Regions from separate parts of the Staphylococcus hsinchuensis genome, predicted to be linked through region 1. Evidence: riboswitches for the same ligand, from Rfam matches in the RefSeq annotation. Region 1 holds a riboswitch; each other region holds the start of a gene.
What was found. A riboswitch is a leader RNA that binds a small molecule or an ion and turns the genes downstream of it on or off. The one in region 1 is predicted to bind thiamine pyrophosphate.
Positions count from the first base shown of each region.

Region 2: another riboswitch for thiamine pyrophosphate. It lies ahead of thiC (phosphomethylpyrimidine synthase ThiC); the one in region 1 lies ahead of QQM35_RS07485 (3-oxoacyl-ACP reductase).
Region 3: another riboswitch for thiamine pyrophosphate. It lies ahead of QQM35_RS06760 (ECF transporter S component); the one in region 1 lies ahead of QQM35_RS07485 (3-oxoacyl-ACP reductase).
Region 4: another riboswitch for thiamine pyrophosphate. It lies ahead of QQM35_RS02620 (thiamine phosphate synthase); the one in region 1 lies ahead of QQM35_RS07485 (3-oxoacyl-ACP reductase).

Region 1 covers NZ_CP128355.1:1,492,307-1,497,042, reverse strand. The annotation lists gene rimM (ribosome maturation factor RimM) at 1-398, opposite strand, end outside; gene rpsP (30S ribosomal protein S16) at 613-879, opposite strand; gene QQM35_RS07495 (hypothetical protein) at 1,062-1,565, opposite strand; gene QQM35_RS07490 (helix-turn-helix transcriptional regulator) at 1,571-1,759, opposite strand; TPP riboswitch at 1,913-2,012, shown strand; gene QQM35_RS07485 (3-oxoacyl-ACP reductase) at 2,123-2,875, shown strand; gene QQM35_RS07480 (LLM class flavin-dependent oxidoreductase) at 2,903-4,207, shown strand; gene ffh (signal recognition particle protein) at 4,322-4,736, opposite strand, start outside.
Region 2 covers NZ_CP128355.1:355,500-360,235, reverse strand. The annotation lists gene QQM35_RS01930 (helix-turn-helix transcriptional regulator) at 1-388, opposite strand, end outside; gene QQM35_RS01925 (haloacid dehalogenase type II) at 1,162-1,647, shown strand; gene QQM35_RS01920 (hypothetical protein) at 1,696-1,836, shown strand; TPP riboswitch at 1,966-2,070, shown strand; gene thiC (phosphomethylpyrimidine synthase ThiC) at 2,207-3,952, shown strand; gene srtA (class A sortase SrtA) at 4,219-4,736, shown strand, end outside.
Region 3 covers NZ_CP128355.1:1,342,551-1,347,286, forward strand. The annotation lists gene QQM35_RS06750 (energy-coupling factor transporter transmembrane component T family protein) at 1-750, opposite strand, end outside; gene QQM35_RS06755 (ABC transporter ATP-binding protein) at 743-2,155, opposite strand; gene QQM35_RS06760 (ECF transporter S component) at 2,168-2,743, opposite strand; TPP riboswitch at 2,826-2,927, opposite strand; gene QQM35_RS06765 (hypothetical protein) at 3,140-3,274, shown strand; gene graF (glycopeptide resistance-associated protein GraF) at 3,317-3,451, opposite strand; gene auxA (lipoteichoic acid stability factor AuxA) at 3,718-4,736, shown strand, end outside.
Region 4 covers NZ_CP128355.1:520,874-525,609, forward strand. The annotation lists gene QQM35_RS02610 (AEC family transporter) at 1-439, shown strand, start outside; gene xylB (xylulokinase) at 598-2,085, shown strand; TPP riboswitch at 2,187-2,297, shown strand; gene QQM35_RS02620 (thiamine phosphate synthase) at 2,367-2,951, shown strand; gene thiO (glycine oxidase ThiO) at 2,944-4,071, shown strand; gene thiS (sulfur carrier protein ThiS) at 4,049-4,249, shown strand; gene QQM35_RS02635 (thiazole synthase) at 4,251-4,736, shown strand, end outside.

The sequences.
Region 1 (4,736 bases):
ACAATCCAGACGTCATTTGCACCCGTTTCCATAATATTAATCACACGTCCAATTGGCGTGCCCTCATCGTCAAACACAGTACAACCAATAATATCAGAATAGAAGTATTCATGTTCCCCTAATTCGATTTCTTCGTGATCGCGTTCTTGTAATAAAGTTTCGCCCTTTAAATATTCGATATCATTAATATTGTTTACACCTTCAAATGTAACTAAATGAAATCCTTTATGTACTCGGTGTGAAGCGATTGTGAATTCGATAGGTTGTTGATCTTCACGTTCGATTGTCACAATTTCTCCTGGTTGAAAACGTGTATCTGTAAAATCTGAATTTGATTTTATTTTAATTTCACCTTTTACACCATGTGTATTAACGAATTTACCTACTTCAACTTTCATATTCTGTCCCTCCGCTTTTTAAAATTCACACGGATACCCATTGCTGGCCATGTTCCAAACTCACTATATTATAACACGTATCATTACTCAAAGTATTACCTAAATCATAAGCTATAGTTAGATCAACCATAGCAATTTCTAAAATTTAACTTACTAAGTAAAGAAGGCTGAGACAAAAAATGTCTCAGCCTTTAAACTTGCTATACATATCAAACTATTTTAGTTCGTCGAATTTTTTCATAATACCTTGTTTAGATAAGATATTGTGAACAGTGTCAGTTGGTCTTGCACCTTCTTTTAACCATTTTAATGCTAGCTCTTCGTCGATTTTAACTTCTGGAGCTTGAACATTATTTGGGTTGTAAGTACCAATTTGTTCAATGCTACGACCATCACGTGGCGCACGAGCATCAGCTGCTACAATACGGTAGAATGGATTTCTTTTAGAACCTAAACGTTTTAAACGTAATTTAACTGCCATTTATATTCTCTCCTTTAATATGTTTTACTTTTTATTTTCTACAAGAAGTAATGATAACAGTTAAATATCTACTTGTAAAGAGTTTATTCTTTACCATTTCAAAAAATATTGTTTTGTATCATGTCAGGCAGTTAGTGCTATGGAATAATGGATCGAAAGGTATTAACTATTTACCCATGACACTAGTCTTCAATTTTAATTTTACTTTTCGCTACAAAGTAAGATAGAAAACTAAAGACAAAACCAGCTATAAATGAAGAAAAGAGAGTATAACCTTCAATTTGCAGCTGTTTAGTTATGCATAGATTGAATACTATGCTAAATATTAAATACGTAAATACAATGAATATACCGGAAATAAAACATTGAAATCGTATCTTTTTCAATAATTGTCGATATTCGTGCTGAGAAGTAACTAATTCATCTCTTACATCTTCCTTTCTCAAGGAAATCATAACTGTCAATGCTTCTACAAACCCTAAGACCATGAGTAAAATGCTACCTAAAGAAATTTGCTTGAAGTAAGCATCAAAACAAATACTTATAAATGCGAATAAAATTGTGAGATAAAATGAAATAAAAAAGACGCTTACTATCTTTGAATAAATGATTTGTAATTCTCTCTCGTCCTTATCATTAATGAAACCGAGAAAACGTTTCATATGCTTCTGATTGTTTTCATTCATTTTAATTACTCCTCCCAAAAAATATCGTCTAATGTTGCGCCTAATGCTAGACAAATGTTAATACATAAATTTAATGAGGGATTGTACTTATTATTTTCAATTAAATTAATTGTCTGTCTTGAAACATTTACCTTTCGAGCTAATTCTAATTGAGATAATTGATTCTTTTTCCTATATTCATTAAGTTTATTCAAGCAATCACACCTCAAAAATGTCATATATATTGTACATTAACGATAGTATATACTGATGTTGATGTCAAATATATATGACAAAAGGACATACATTCTATTTCACAAAGCTTGACACAACAGTCGATTAACTTTACATTGAAGTTAAATTAAATAAATAGACACTAGGGGTGTTTTTAACTGAGATAAGCTTTAGCTCAAACCCTTCGAACCTGATCTAGTTTGAACTAGCGTAGGAAAGTGTGGATGATGTTATCGTTGATTTAGAATTAAATTCTATTGATATAAACATGAATTTCTCATACACAACTTTCTTTTTATGAAAGTTGTGTTTTTTATTGATTAAATATTTTAGGAGAGATGTATATGCGTAAAACAGTATTAGTTACAGGTAGTAGCCGTGGATTAGGTGCAACTACTGTTAAAACATTGGCTGAGCAAGGACACAACGTTGTAATTAATTATTTTCAAAGTGAATCAAAGGCTCAACAGCTCGTGGAAGAAATCGGTACAGATCAAGCGATTGCTATTCAAGCCGATGTAACAAAAAGAGATGAAGTAGAAGCATTAGTTCAGAAAGCGTCACAACATTTCGGTCAAATTGATGCTATCGTGAATAATGCACTCGTTGGTTTCAAATTTGACCCGACACAACAAAAGGCATTTAAAGATTTATCTTGGGAAGATTACCAACAACAACTTGATGGTACGTTGAAATCAGCTTTTAATGTGATACAGAGTGTATTACCTCAATTTATAGATAGACAAGATGGTGCAATTGTTTCTATCGGTACTAACTTATATCAAAATCCTGTTGTTCCCTATCATGAATATACAACAGCTAAAGCAGGTCTCATTGGTTTAACTCGTAATGTAGCCGCTGAATTAGGTCAACAAGGCATACGAGCTAATGTAGTTTCTGGTGGGTTACTAAAGACAACAGACGCAAGTGCAGCGACGACGCCAGAGGTATTCGATATGATTGGCCAAACTACGCCTTTAAGAAAGGTTACAACACCACAAGATGTAGCAAATATGGTAGCTTATTTAATTTCTGATCAAGCTACAGGTATAACAGGTCAAAACTTTACAATTGATGGCGGTTTAACGATGAATTAATTTTTCTTATGTATGAGGTGTGAGTTTATGAATAATGAAGAAACAAAGGAAATCAATATAGGGATATTAATCATTGCATGTGGACATCATCAAGCAGCATGGTTAATGCCCGATTCTAGTATCGAACGTGTAGGAGATATGACTTACTATCAAGAATTAGCACAAATCGCAGAACGCGGTCTATTTGATGCGGTATTTTTTGCAGATAATCAAGCTTTCCCTGCAAATTCAGATAGCGATATGCCTGCGTTTTGGTTTGATCCTATTGTCAGTTTATCTGTCTTATCTCAAGTAACAAATCATGTGGGACTAGTTGCAACCATTTCGAGCACTTTCTCAAATCCATTTACCGCAGCACGCCAAATATTGAGTTTAGATCATATTACTGGTGGGCGTATCGGATGGAATCTTGTGACTTCCATGACAGACTTAGAAGCATGGAATCATAATTTACCTGAACTTCCTGAACGTGCTTCACGTTATGAAAAAGCAGATGAATTTGCAGAATTAATGAATAAGTTACTCGTTTCATGGGATGAAAAAGACTTTATACATGATAGACAAAATCAACGTATCATCAACTCAGACGAGATTAATGCGTTTAATCATCAAGGTAAGTATTTTAACGTTAATGGTCCTCTGACTGTTCCAAAAAGCCCTCAACAAAAACCAGTTGCGATGCAAGCAGGTGCATCAAAGCAAGGTGTAGCTTTAGCCACTAAATATGCAGACGCAGTTTATTCTGTATCATGGAACTTAAAGCAAGCAAAAGCCTTTCGTAAAAAACTAGATACCCAAATAGAAAATAGCGATGTAGAACAAAGACATATTAAAATCTTCCCCGGTTTAGTCACATATGTAGGCGAAACGACGGAAGAGGCCTATGCTAAAAAGGAACGATTAGATCAATCGCTACCAATTGAGGCAGCTTTAAATCAACTCAGTTTCTTTATACAACAAGATTGTAGCGACTGGAACTTGGATGAACCTGTACCACCCTTACCGCCTGTAGAAGAATTCACGGGTCCAGTTGGGCGTTATGAGACAGTTTTAGAAATTATTCGTGATACCGAACCAACATTACGTGAATTACTCGGTTACCTTAGTGCAGGTGGCGGTCATTTAACACTTATCGGTACTCCTAAAGAAATTGTAGATACGATGCAAGAATGGATTGAACTTGGTGTGGCTGATGGCTTCAATTTAATGCCACCAGTTCTCCCTAATAGTTTAGAAGATTTCGTAGACTATATCATACCTGAATTGCAAAGAAGGGGCTTATTTAGAACAGCTTATGAAGGTTCTACGTTTAGAGAAAATTTAGGCATTTAATTTACGATTCCGTAAATCTTAACTTATCCCACTTTTTTTAAAAATAGATGCAAAATAAAAACACGGTAGCTCGCGCATTGCGATTACTACCGTGCTTTTTTATATCTTTATTGCTTAGAATGGTAAATTCATACCATTAAGCATGTTTTCCATTTGTTTACGTTTACCTTTTTTACCTTTGCCGCCACCAGTGAATTGTTTCATCATTTTCTTCATTTCATTGAATTGTTTCATAAGACGATTCACTTCTTGTAATGAACGGCCAGAACCTTTGGCAATACGTTTCTTACGAGAGACATTAAGTGTTTCTGGATTGCTACGCTCAGTCGCAGTCATTGATTGAATAATTGCTTTAATATGGTCTATCTGTTTGTCGTCCATTTTAAGATTGTCTAGACCTTTCATCTTATTCATACCAGGAATCATTTTCATAATGTCATCTAATGGTCCTAAGTTCTTCACTTGGTCTAATTGTTCAAGGAAATCATCTAGGGTAAATGATGAAGTTCTCATTTTTTTCTCAAGATTT
Region 2 (4,736 bases), 1.1 Mb from region 1:
AGTCGAGTAAATATTGAATAACTTCTTTGATATAGGCATGTATATTCTTATTGTGACAATAAGCTTCAAATAAATCATGAGTGATAAGGCGTTTAAATGATGTGAAGTTTACGATTTGTTTAAAGTCGTAGTATATATAATTTAAGTTTGATGCTTTTTCACACAACAACTGTAACGGGATAGCAAGTTCAATGAGCTGTTCTACCTTTTCGTATTGATAGAGATCTGTATTGTTTATAATTAAACCTTCAGAAATAGTTAGCGACTTGCCGTTTAAATTTATATTACATGGCTTACCTAAAGGAATGAGTATGATGATTTTATTAATATTTCGCGTTAATAAGGATGTATAGTTGTTTCTTAAAGTTAGTGTAGTCGTATTAATCAATAATATCACCTTTGTTTAAATATAAAACGAGACCTTTTCGTTTAACGTTATTTTACTATTCTGTCCTAAAATTAAAATGGTAAATAGGAAATATTATTAAATGGTAGGTCAAATGTCATAAATCATACATGTGACGTTGCAGAAATTAAAGTTTTGTAAGCAGTTATTTATAAAAACAGGTGGTGGGATAAAAATTTAGGAGAAAAAAGTAGTTATTAGGCGGTAGATTGATCAAAATATATCAATTGAGTGTGGAATTAGGCAAGTAAAAAATACTTCTATATAGAAGAAGATCTAAAGTCACTAAAAGTAGCAACTTTAGATCTCTTTTTCAAATAGAGCGAGACAGCGGATTAAACAGTAATTTGGAAGAGAAATCGTACCAATTATTTAACCTGAGATGTCTATACTTTATTTGTGAGAAGGAAATTTTATATCATTGGGGTAAATGGGAATATAAAGCTTGGTTTGGGAATGTATTAAACGATGATGACTTTAAAGCTTGAACTGATATAAAAATAGTTTCCGTCTCTTATTTATATTATATAACTTTAATTGTAAAACCACAATATAAATTTAGAATTAAAAAAATAGGAGATGAAATGTTGGTTTTATATAATTTCTCTTCAAAACGAAACACATTTTTATATACAAGGGTCCCTACGTGAATATGTAAAGGTGTAAGATATTTATTATATTTTAATATTTCTGTTTAAAAATTATTCAAAAGTGTAAAATAAGAATAACTTTATTATAGAAAGAGAGGGGTAAAAATGTATAAGGCGATTATTTTTGATGTGTATGGAACTGTTTTTGATTTAGATTCTTTAAAAAATGAAATGATTGAATTTGACGAATCCTTAGCAAATCAAATTTCACGTGATTGGCGAGAAACACAAATCAATCATATGTTTATTAGACAAATAATGCACCGATATATACCCTTTGATGAATTAACTAAAAACGCTTTGCGTTATACATTAAATGTACATAATATTCAGTACAATAGAGAAGATATTAATCGTTTGTTTGATGCATTTCTAAAATTATCTTACTATAAAGAAATTCCGAGAGCACTTTCTGATATTAAAGCATTAGGTGTTGATATAGGGGTCCTTTCGAATGGAAATGATAGTATGCTCATGCCTTTAATTGATAACTCAGAGATTGCAGAATTCTTCGACACGGTGATTAGTGTTAATGAAGTGAAACAATACAAACCTAGTGAGGCAAGCTACGCACTCATATTAGATTATTAAAATGTTCGTAGAGAAGATGTCCTATTCGTTTCTTCTAATACTTGGGATGTGACAGGAGCCAATAACTTTGGCTTTGATACAGTATGGGTTAACCGTAATGATACGTTATTTGATCAAAATGGAGACGATCCAACAATTACAGTGAATCACTTGAATGAATTAGTAAAATGGTTGGAACTGAACAATTAGGGTAAGACAACTTATAGAACCCAAATGTGGTTCAGTGTTAATACAAATAGAATATAAACAAAGTTGTTTATATTCTATAAATTTTTGTATTTTCAACTAAAAAATGTTAACTTTTATTTATAATTTAATAACAATTGCTAGGGGTGCTTGTTAAGAGCTGAAAGAGATTATATATCTCAACCCTTTGAACCTGATCTAGTTAATACTAGCGTAGGGAAGCCGGTCACAATGTCTTGATACATTTGTTAAATAGATTTTTAAGGGATACTATATTCCAATCGTCTTTTACATATGTATATTTATGTAGATTAAGGTCATTGTGTATCAAAATCAGGTCTCCTAGCAATAATACATGCTAAGGAGTTTTTTTATGGAACAAGAAAAGATTGAATTAAAGAAACAATTCCCATCTAGTCGTAGAATTTGGGTGAATGGTGAAGATGATGATATTAAGGTACCATTCCGTGAAATCGAACTTTCACCAACAACTACTGAAGAAGGTACAACTGAAAACGAGCCTGTAGTTGTATACGATACGGCAGGCCCATATCATGATGACTCATATCAAATTGATGTGCAACAAGGTATTCCTCAATTAAGAAAAGATTGGATAGACCAACGCCAAGATACACAACGTTATGAAGGGAGAAAAGTACAGTCCCTTGATAATGGTTTTAAAAAAGATAACCATAAAAAGTTTGTAGAAACACCTTTTAAATATCAACCACGTAAAGCAGAAAGTGGACGATGTGTGACACAAATGCATTATGCGAAACAAGGTATTATTACGAAAGAAATGAAATTCGTCGCAACAAGAGAAGATGTATCTCCTGAATTTGTGCGTTCAGAAATTGCTAGAGGACGTGCAATTATTCCTAATAATGTAAACCATCCAGAATCAGAACCAATGATTATAGGTAAAAACTTCCAGGTGAAAATCAATGCTAATATCGGTAACTCAGCTGTAAGTTCATCGATTGAAGCGGAAATTGAGAAGTTAGTATGGGCGATCCATTGGGGTACAGATACGATTATGGATTTATCTACAGGTAAAAACATTCATGCGACACGTGAATATCTGTTAAGAAACTCTCCAGTGCCTGTAGGAACTGTGCCAATTTATCAAGCGCTTGAAAAGGTTGACGGTATTGCTGAAAATTTAACATGGGAAATTTATAGAGACACGTTAATAGAACAAGCTGAACAAGGTGTAGATTACTTTACGATTCATGCAGGCGTATTATTACGTTATGTCCCAACAACGGTGGATCGATTGACTGGTATTGTGTCACGCGGTGGCTCAATTATGGCGCAGTGGTGTTTAGCACATCACGAGGAAAGCTTTTTATATACACACTTCGACGAAATTTGCGAAATATTAAGTGCTTATGATATCTCTATTTCATTAGGTGATGGGTTACGCCCAGGTTCTATATATGACGCTAATGATGAAAGCCAAATATTAGAACTTGAAACGCTTGGTGAATTAACAAAAATTGCTTGGGAACACGATGTTCAAGTGATGATTGAAGGTCCAGGTCATATTCCTATGCAGAAGATTAAAGAGAATCAAACGTTAGCAGATTTCCATTGTCAAGAAGCACCATTCTATACATTAGGACCATTAACAACGGATATTGCACCAGCATATGACCATATTACATCAGCAATTGGAGCGGCACAGATCGCGAGTCATGGTACAGCAATGTTGTGTTACGTTACACCTAAAGAACATCTCGGATTACCAAATAAAGATGATGTACGTGAAGGTGTAGTCACATATAAAATTGCTGCTCATGCTGCCGATTTAGCTAAAGGTTTAAAAAATGCTCAAAAAAGAGACGATGAAATCAGTAGAGCACGTTTTGAGTTCAGATGGTACGATCAATTTAATTTATCTTTAGACCCAGATAAAGCGCGTGCATTCCATGATGAAACGTTGCCTGCCGAATCTGCTAAAGTCGCACACTTCTGTAGTATGTGTGGTCCTAAGTTTTGTTCTATGCGTATTTCTCATGATTTACGAAACAGCGAGGAATTACAACAATTTAAAGAAGAAGGTTTAAAAGAAAAATCAGAAGAATTTATCTCTGAGGGTAGTAAAATATACCACTAAATTTGTCTGTCTAAAATGAATATAGATAATAAATATTGAGGCAAACCCTACGCGATTTAAAGTGTAGGGTTTGTCTTTTTATTTATTAAATGCTAGATACAATGAGATGGACAAATCTTTAGCAAAAGCATAAAAATATGTCATCATAGTTAGAGATTTTACTGTTCTATAGTACGGTGAAATAAGTCCGATTGTTATGATGTTTCATATTCAATTGTGCTATACTGAAAGTAAATTTCTATAATGGGAACAAGGAGTTATATTAAATGAAAAAATGGGGAAATCGACTCATAACAATACTCGGTATCGTACTTATTCTCGCTGCAATTTACCTATTTGCCAAACCACACATTGATGAATATTTTGCACAAAAAGAGAACGACAAGCAGGTTCAAAAATATGATAAACAACAACAATCTAAAGCTAAGGCAGAAATACCTAAAGATAAATCAAAAATGGCGGGTTATATTTCAGTGCCAGATGCTCATATTAAAGAAGCAGTCTATCCAGGTCCAGCCACACCGAAACAATTAAATAGAGGCGTGAGCTTTGCTGAAGCAAATGAGTCATTAAATGATCAAAATATTGCGATTGCGGGACACACATATGAAGGTTCTTCGACTTATCAATTTTCAAACTTACACAAAGCAAAAAAAGGAAGTAAAGTTACATTTAAAACTGGAAAAGAAAAGCGTAAATATAAAATCACTAAAATTAAAGATGTAAATCCTAATGATGTCAAAGTTTTAGATGAGCAGAAATCGAAAAAACAACAACTCACTTT
Region 3 (4,736 bases), 150 kb from region 1:
ACATATACCTGCTACAAGCACAATACATAGCACTACTATAATAAAGATTAAATCTTTGTAAGAGAAACCTGCATAGTAATAATATGTTCGCTTGCCATCTTGGAATCCTTTTTTCTCCATCGCAACGGATAATTGATGAGCCTTGCGGATGTTTTGACTTAATAAAGGAATAAGTAAATGTTTGAGTCTCTTAAAACCTCTATAATTTTTGGCATCTATCATTTGATAACGCATTTTTAAAGAGCGCCTTAATTGAATGAGTGAAGTTATCATAAGTGGAACCATACGGATAGCTGCCATAAAGGCGTATGCAAACTTAGGTTTTACCTTTAAGTGTTGCATAAGACTATAAAAAATCATAACTATTTCAGATGTGAAGGCAAGCACCATACCATAAGTTGCGACAGTAAATGAACGTAAAGCTAAGTGCAACCCTCGATATAAACTTTCCACACTGATTTTTATAAATCCGAATTTGAAAATGACATGAGTGCCTTCACCATAAAAAATCATGAAGAGGCAAGATAAAAAACAGAAAAATATCGTGGCGACGATAAATGATAGTGTCACTTTCATCTTTAAACCACTAAATAATAACAAGAACACCAACATGAATATTCCTAGATATAACATATAATCAAACTGGTGTATAAAGATGACATAAAAGAACAATAAGATACCTAAAGTAAGTTTGGTGATAATGTTGACGTCATCAACAAATGTATAATGTTTTTTCCAAATATCAAACATGAGCTACCTCCTCGACTTCAACCAATTGTTGTTGATTTACATGTAAACGAAGTGTAGGATAGCGTGATATGATTTCAGGATCATGTGTTACCATGATAATCGTTTGACCTTTCGTAATACGTTCATTAAATAAATTGATTAAATTGAATGTATTATGACTATCCAATCCGAATGTAGGTTCATCTAATATAATAAACTTTGAATTAGAACTTAAAGCAATCGCAACGCTTAAACGTCGTTTCTGACCCACTGAAAGCTCGAATGGGTGTTGAGATTTAACTCTTTCTAAATCTAATGTTTGTAACATTGATAGTGTTAACGCGTCCGCTTTCTTTTCATCTGTTTTATGATTTTTAAACTGAATATTGATTTCTTCATATACAGAATTCGTCATAAATTGTAATTCTGGGTTCTGATATACGAGATACATATGTTGAGCTGCTTCTTTAATTTTAGACAATTTTTTCTGATTAAAATACATTTTCCCATCGTATTTAATTAACTGCATCATTGATTCAAGTAAAGTTGTTTTACCCGAGCCGTTACGTCCAGTAATCGTAATCCATTCACCTGAGTCGATTTCTCGATAGGGGATGTGGATGAGTTCATGTTTACTCCGTTTTATATGAGTATCTTTAAATTCAAATTTATCATCATCTGTTATTTGCGGTTGGTATTTAATAGGTTGTGGTGCTGCGTTCCATGCTTTCGGATGCCAAACACCATATTCAGATAACAGATGTTCATAATTGTTTAAAATATTTATCGGTGTATCATCTGCAACAATCGCACCATCATAGTTAATTAAAATAACGCGGTCCACATGTTGCCAAATGTGTTCAACTTTATGTTCGACAATAATGACAGTTTGATTTGACCATAAGTCCTTAATTTTGTTCCACAAATCAGCGGTAGATTCGATATCCAACATCGCGGTTGGTTCATCTAAAAACAGTGTGTCGGCTTGTTGCAATAATGTTTCAGCTATTGCAAGCTTCTGTTTCATACCGCCACTTAAATGGTTAATGTATTGTTCTTTATCGACATCTAGTCCTACAGCTGATAAGGCTTCTTCAATGTGTCTGTCCATTTCATCTCTGGGCACTTGACGGTTTTCTAACACAAATGCAAGTTCTTCGTATACTTTAGGCATACAAAATTGTGCATCGGGATCTTGGAATATCATGCCACAATGTTTATCAATTTGGAGTTTATCGTATTTCATTGGTAAATCGATTAATTCTGGCACAATTCCACTTAAAACATTCAATAAAGTGCTTTTGCCAGAGCCAGATGGACCAACAAGTAATACCTTTTGTTTATCAGGTATTTCTAAATTTAAATTATCAAATGTTTTATGATCGACACTTGGATATTTAAGTCGTAAATTTTTTGCGATTATCACATTAAGAGCCCCTTATAAATTGTCGTAGTCACTTTTGTTTGAAGTTCTAAACAATCTCGTTACTCCTGTCTGATCTAATGCCTTAACGATTAAGTAAGAGAATAAACCAGCTACTACGATGCCTCCGATGAGACGGAAAATAATATATAATGCTAAATTCCATCCTGCTAGTTCATTTAAATAACCATATGCAAAATCTAAAGGTAATGTAGAGATAGCTGTTAATAATCCGGCGAGCATTGCGACCATTGCTGAACGAGACTTATATCTAAAGATAGCGAATATAATCTCACAAGCTAAACCTTGGATAAAGGCATAAATCATTACGGCGGGATCGAATTTTCCTGTAATGATTGTTTCCCCAGCGCCTGCAGCAAACTCTGCTAATAATGCGATTCCTACTTTTGGAATAATTAAGTACGCAACAACAGCAGCCATAAACCATGCGCCATAAGAAAGCTCTTCAATATGTAGCCCAGTTACTTTCATTGCATTGTAAACTACATACCAAAGGTTATATATGACCGCAAAGACAACAGCAATTAATACGGTAACAAGTATTTCTGATAATTTGAGTCCTTTTGACATTGTTCTTCCTCCTAATATAAAAACGCACAACCTAAAATAGATTGTGCGTACGAAAGCATCCGAATCACAGTTTGTGTATACACATTGATTCGGTACACTTTCCTACGCTAGTTTCATCTAGATCAGGTTCGAAGGGTTTGAGGGTTTACCTCATCTCAGTCACAAAACACCCCTAGTGCGAATGTTATATTTAAATTTTAATTCTAATGTATGCCTTTTGTTACATCCTGTCAAGGTTATCATGGAATGTTCTTTTCGTAAATTGGGACTGGGACAGAAATCGAAATTTCTATTATAGAGATTTCGTAGTTTCACTCATTGACAAAAAGGGAGTGGGACAGAAATCGAATTTCCTAATAAAGATTTCGTAGTCCCACACGGGAAGGATGACTAGGATTGAAAAAAGCTTGTTATAAGCGCATTTTCAATTCAGACATCTACTGCCAAGTTGATAAAAAGTCTGAAAAACCTATTATTGTCTCAGACGCAGATGTTTGTGGTAATTTGAATATAAGAAAAATCATGAATTAAAAAACGCCATTCACGTAAAAGGGAATGACGTTAATCTATTTTTTAGTCTAATGTGTCTTGAATATCTTGTTGTGTTTCTTCAGAACCTTCATCTTTAGATTCTTGTTGTTCTTTTAATTTATCTTCAGCTTTTTTTGCTTCTTCGGCAGCTTGTTTGTTTTGTTCTTCTTTACTCATATCACATACACTCCTTACCATATTTGTAAAATATGTTTCACTCTATATTTACCCGTTTCGATAAAATTAAACCACTAACAATTGTTATAACGTCGACGATATAATGGAGGACGTTGGAATTTCTGTACTAAAAATTTTTGTCACATGTATTGTAGAAGTTTAAATATGCAAATTATAAGGTATTTATATCATACTAAAGACTTATTTGCTAATTTATTAAAGACAAGAACGCGATGTTCATATATAATAACCTTGAGGTGAATGGTATGTCCTTTTTAAAGAAGCACGCTGAGATATTATACAGTTATATTATTGGCATTGTTTCTCTATTTTTAGGTCTCATTATTTTAGTGAACTTATCATTAATAAACAAATTAAATGGTAAAGGTAAGATTGACTTACATATTCATAATGTATGGGACTTTATAAATGCATTTTTTAGAGAAATAATTCGTGTGATGAGTAATTATATTGGGAGTTTCCCGATTATCAGTGCTATTTTAATAATATTATTTGGAATTGCATTAATTTATATTGGCGTAACACTTTTTAGAACAACGAGCTATGATTACGATATTTCTATTTTCTTTTTAGTCATAGGTGTTTTATTCTTCATCATTACAATTGCATTAATGACGCAAGTTTATAGTTTCTTTGCAATCATATTCATCATACCGTTTGCTATACATATAGGTTACATTATTTATAAGGATGAATTAAATCCTAATCATAGAAAAGCCCATTTCTTATGGATAATCTTTTCATATGGTATTACCTATTTGTTAACGCAAATTGTACTATACGGTCGTATAGATGATAAACAGATTGTACCTGTAGACATCTTAAGTGTGAACACTTTCTTCTTAATTATGTGGTTATTAGGTCAAATGGCGATTTGGAATTTCTTATTCTTAAGAAGATCATTGCCTTTAACGAAACAGGAATTAGGGGAAGAAGAACCGGAATTATCACGAACTAAAAAAGAATCAATGTCTAATCAAACTAAAGAACACTTTAAAAGTATACAAGACAAAACAACAGAGTTTACTAGAAAAACAAGAAGAAGCGTTGATTTACAAAAGGTTAGAGATAAAAAAGATAAGTTTATCACTAAATGGAAAGAGAAAATTGATATTCAAGAAGATGATATTCCAAATTGGATGAAAAAACCAAAATGGCTTAAAACATTTTACGTAGAGCTCTTCTGTGGGGCAGTGTTACTATTCTTTACTTTATTTGAATTTAGTAACCGAAGCGAAATCTTCACAAGTGATTCTTGGGATTT
Region 4 (4,736 bases), 970 kb from region 1:
TTTGAAGATGCCTGTACTTTACGCATTATTGTTTGCATTAATTTTAAATTATGCCAATATCCCTATACCTAAATTTATATGGACCCCAGCGAATTATGTAGCGGATGCAATGATCGCGATAGCTTTAATATTATTAGGTGCCCAAATTTCTAAAATTAAAATGAAATTGAAATGGTCACGCGCATATATTTTTATATTCATACGACTCGTTGTTGGACCGGTCATCGCATTCTTTATCATAAAAATTATGGGCATTGATGGTGTTATTGCACAAACGTTATTTATTGCTTCAGCTATGCCAACCTCAGTTAATAGTTCGGTGATTGCTCAAGAATACGATAATAATCCAGAATTAGCTGCAGAAATCGTATTTTTATCAACTTTATTAAGTGCTATAACCGTAGTTGTCGTGATTTATTGTTCCAAACTGTTATTTTAAAAATGTTAGTGTCCCGTTGCATTTTTAATTTAAAGTTAAAGCATTCTATCTCGATATATTTGATTTTATTTTTTATCGTGTTATAAATATAATGAATATTTAAATTAAGCAATTTTCCCAAAGCAATAAAATAAATTCAAAAAGGAACGGTTGGAAAAATGACAGACGTTGTTTTAGGTATTGATATTGGTACGAGTTCTGTGAAAGTGATTGCAGTCGATAAAGGTGGTCACGTACTTCAAACGAAGAGCGAGCCTTTAGAAGTCATGCAATTACAACCTGGCTATAGTGAGCAACATCCAGATGATTGGTATCAAGCAACAATCTCTGCGATTAAACAGTTATTAACTCAAAATGAAATGAAGCACGCCGTAGTTAAAGGATTATCTTTTTCAGGGCAAATGCACAGTTTAGTTATTATTGATGAACATAATCAGCCTATAAGACCAGCGATATTGTGGAATGATACGCGTTCTACACCACAATGTGAACAAATCATTCGAACAATAGGAGACTACGTGGTGTCTAATCCAGTGTTAGAAGGCTTTACATTAACGAAGTTGTTATGGGTGAAAGATAACGAACCTGATAACTGGCGTAAGATCAAAACATTCATGTTACCTAAAGATTATGTACGCTTTAAATTAACAGGCAACGTTCATATGGAATATTCTGATGCTTCAAGTACATTGTTACTAGATCCAAAGGAGAAGAAGTGGCGCAAAGATATTGCAGATCTGTTTGGAATTGGCGATATTTGTCCCGAACTTGTTGCGTCACAAGACTTTGTAGGAATGGTAGATAAGCTTGTTGCAGAGGAGTTAGGATTGAACGAAGATGTAGCAGTGTTTGCAGGTGGAGGAGATAATGCTTGCGGAGCACTTGGAGCTGGTATTATCCATCCGAATGACACGCTTTGTAGCATCGGCACTTCAGGTGTTGTATTGTCATGTGAAGATCAACAAAGTAAAGAATATAGACATAATATGCATTACTTTAACCACGTGTTAGACGATATGGACTATGTAATGGGAGTCACATTAGCAGCTGGTGGCAGTCTAAATTGGTTGAAGAATAATGTGTTAACGCAGTTTGATTATCCAGAAATTGTTAAAATGGCGAGCCAATCAACTGTAGGAAGTAGAGGGTTGCTATTTACACCGTACTTGTCAGGTGAACGTACGCCCCATGGAGATTCATCAATAAGAGGTAGTTTCATTGGCTTAAGTGTGATGCATACAAACAATGATTTGGCGCGTGCAGTAATTGAAGGTGTAACATACTCATTATTTGATTCTATTCAATATTTACGATCCCAAGGAAAGTCTATTGATCATGTTGTTGCCATTGGTGGCGGTGCTAGAAGTAATTTCTGGTTACAATTACAAGCAGACGTATTTAATACAAAAGTGAGTAAATTAAAATATGAAGAAGGACCAAGCATGGGGGCAGCGATTATAGCAGTAAATGGTCTAGGCTGGTACGAAAGTTTGGAAGCCGTGTTAAATCAATTTATTGTTTATGACACAACTTTTAAACCTGACCCAAAAATGCATGAACAGTATATGAACTATTTCGATATTTATCAAAACGTTTATCAACAAACACAATCAATTACATCAGAGCTCTTAAAACGTTCACGTTAAGTTGAACTTTTAGAGTTGAATTCTCGTCTAATTAAAGATATTATGAAGTTAAATGTGAATGACAATTATATTAAATTACAACGAAAAACTATAAATTATATATAAACCACTGGAAGTGCCTTTGAAGAAGGGCTGAGACCGAAGTAACGACGGAGGAATTCCTTGAACCTGATCCAGTTTATACTGGCGTAGGAAAGTGGCGTTACTATCAGCGAAATACTTTTATTAAACGTTATTTTTCCTACGGGAAAGATAACGTTTTTTTGTATAGAGGTGAGGAAATGTTTATTGCGATTACACCGTATAAAGTATTAAATGAGCATGATATTGAACATTATCGAAGGATTGAGCAAGATATAGACTTTCTAATGATTCGGACCCCGATGGAAGTTGAACTTTTAGTCGAATGGATTGAACAGTTAAAACTTAATTACTTTCCTATAAACAAAATCATTATTCATAGTGACATCGATGTGCTTGAACGATGTGAACTATGGGCAATTCATTTTAAAGAGCAAGATGCGAGAATAGCACAATTTAAACAAGATAATCCAAACGTTCAAGTAAGTGCATCAACACATTATGAAACTTCCGTGGGTGAGGCACAATCGCTAGGCTTAGACTTTGTATTGTTTAGTCATATTTTTGAAACAGGGTCTAAACCTGGTCAACCACCTAGAACGGATCAAGAAATTTCTAGTGTATTGAAATACGATATTCCCATAATAGCGCTAGGTGGGATAAACAGTAAGACACTCAAACATTTACCTCAAGGGTTTAGTGGAATTGCAGGCATTTCAATTTTTGATAAAGCGCATGAGGATGAACTGAGTGCTTTAAAGGAGGTGTGGCAAGATTATGTATGATGTCATCGTTATTGGGTCTGGTGTGATGGGCATGTCCGTTGCGAGAAAGCTAAGTGAAGCGGGTTTGCATATTGCAGTGATTGATCGTGATGTTCCTGGTATGCATGCTTCTTATAAGGCGGGTGGCATGTTAGGTGCTCAGAATGAATTTCTGGAAGATAGTGACTTATTCAAACTCGCCACACGTTCACAAAAGATGTTTAAAACTTTGAGTGACGAATTAAATTCTGAAGTTGGTATTGATATTCAATATATCGAAAGTGGTCTCATCAAATTAGCTGATGAGTCTAATGATAACGTTACAATTGAACAACAATATCAATTTTTACATCAACATAATCCTGATGTTGAGCTATTAAATGAAGATCGTATGCATCAATTAACAGGTGGTAATAGCCATTTAGCTAACCGGACAGCAATGTACATTCCAGACGACCATCAAATTAATGCAAATTATTATACGAAAGCATTATTTCATTCATTAAAAAGACGAAATATCGACCGTATCTTTAAAACGGAGGTCGAATCAATTCAATCAGTCGAAGGTGGAGGATACAAAGTATTAACACAAGACGATGTGTTAATCGGTCAACAAGTTGTCGTAGCTGGTGGTGCCTGGAGTGGCCAATTATTAGGGTCATACATCCAAGATAAATGCGTGACAGGTGTTAAAGGAGAAGTATTGTTAGTCGAACAACCACACCTCAATCTCGATACTACATTGTTTACGACAAGCGGTTGTTATATCGTCCCTAAACAAAAAGACCGTTATTTAATAGGAGCAACGAGCTATTTTGATGATTACTCAGTTGGTGTTTCTGAGGAAGGAAGAAATTGGTTATTAGAGCGTGCTACCAAACATGTCCCAGGATTAAAAGAAAGTAAAATCTTAAAGCAATGGTCAGGGGTAAGACCTTATTGCACAAATGAACAACCTATTATGGATGAAGTTTCAAGAGATTTATTTGTCATTACAGGTCATTACCGTAATGGAATATTACTTTCGCCGATTATCGGTGAACTGATGAGTCAATGGATACTTAATCAGCATAGACCTCAAATATTAGAAAGCTTTCAGATAGAAAGGAGGCAACGCAATGCATTGCATCATCAATGGTGATCAATTTACTTTCGATCAATCAATGAATATTCAAGAGATTCTCCAAAGCCTTGAATTAGATGAACAACGTGTGATTGTCGAGCACAATGAACAATTGATTAAGAGAGAACAATTCCCCAATCAAATCGTTAGAGAACAAGATCGATTAGAATTATTAGAATTTGTAGGAGGCGGATAAAATGTTAAAAATTGGACAATTTGAATTAAACTCTAGGTTATTATTAGGAACAGGTAAATTTGAGAATCAGGAAATACAAACTTCAGCGATTAAAGCATCAGAAACTGAAGTATTGACTTTCGCAGTACGTCGAATGAATTTATATGACAAAGACTTACCAAACCCATTAGCAGAAGTAGATTTATCAAACTTTGTCACTTTTCCAAATACGGCAGGTGCGAAATCAGCTAAAGAAGCGATTCGTATAGCTGAAATTGCAAATCATGCAGGCGTATGTGACATGATTAAAGTTGAAGTAATCGGCGATGATGAAACACTATTGCCAGACCCATTAGAAACAGTTGAAGCTTGTAAAGTATTACTAGATAAAGGTTACACAGTATGTCCTTACATTTCTAACGATGTCGTATTAGCAAAACGACTAGAAGAATTAGGCGTGCATGCAGTTATGCCACTAGCTTCACCAATTGGTACAGGAAGAGGTATC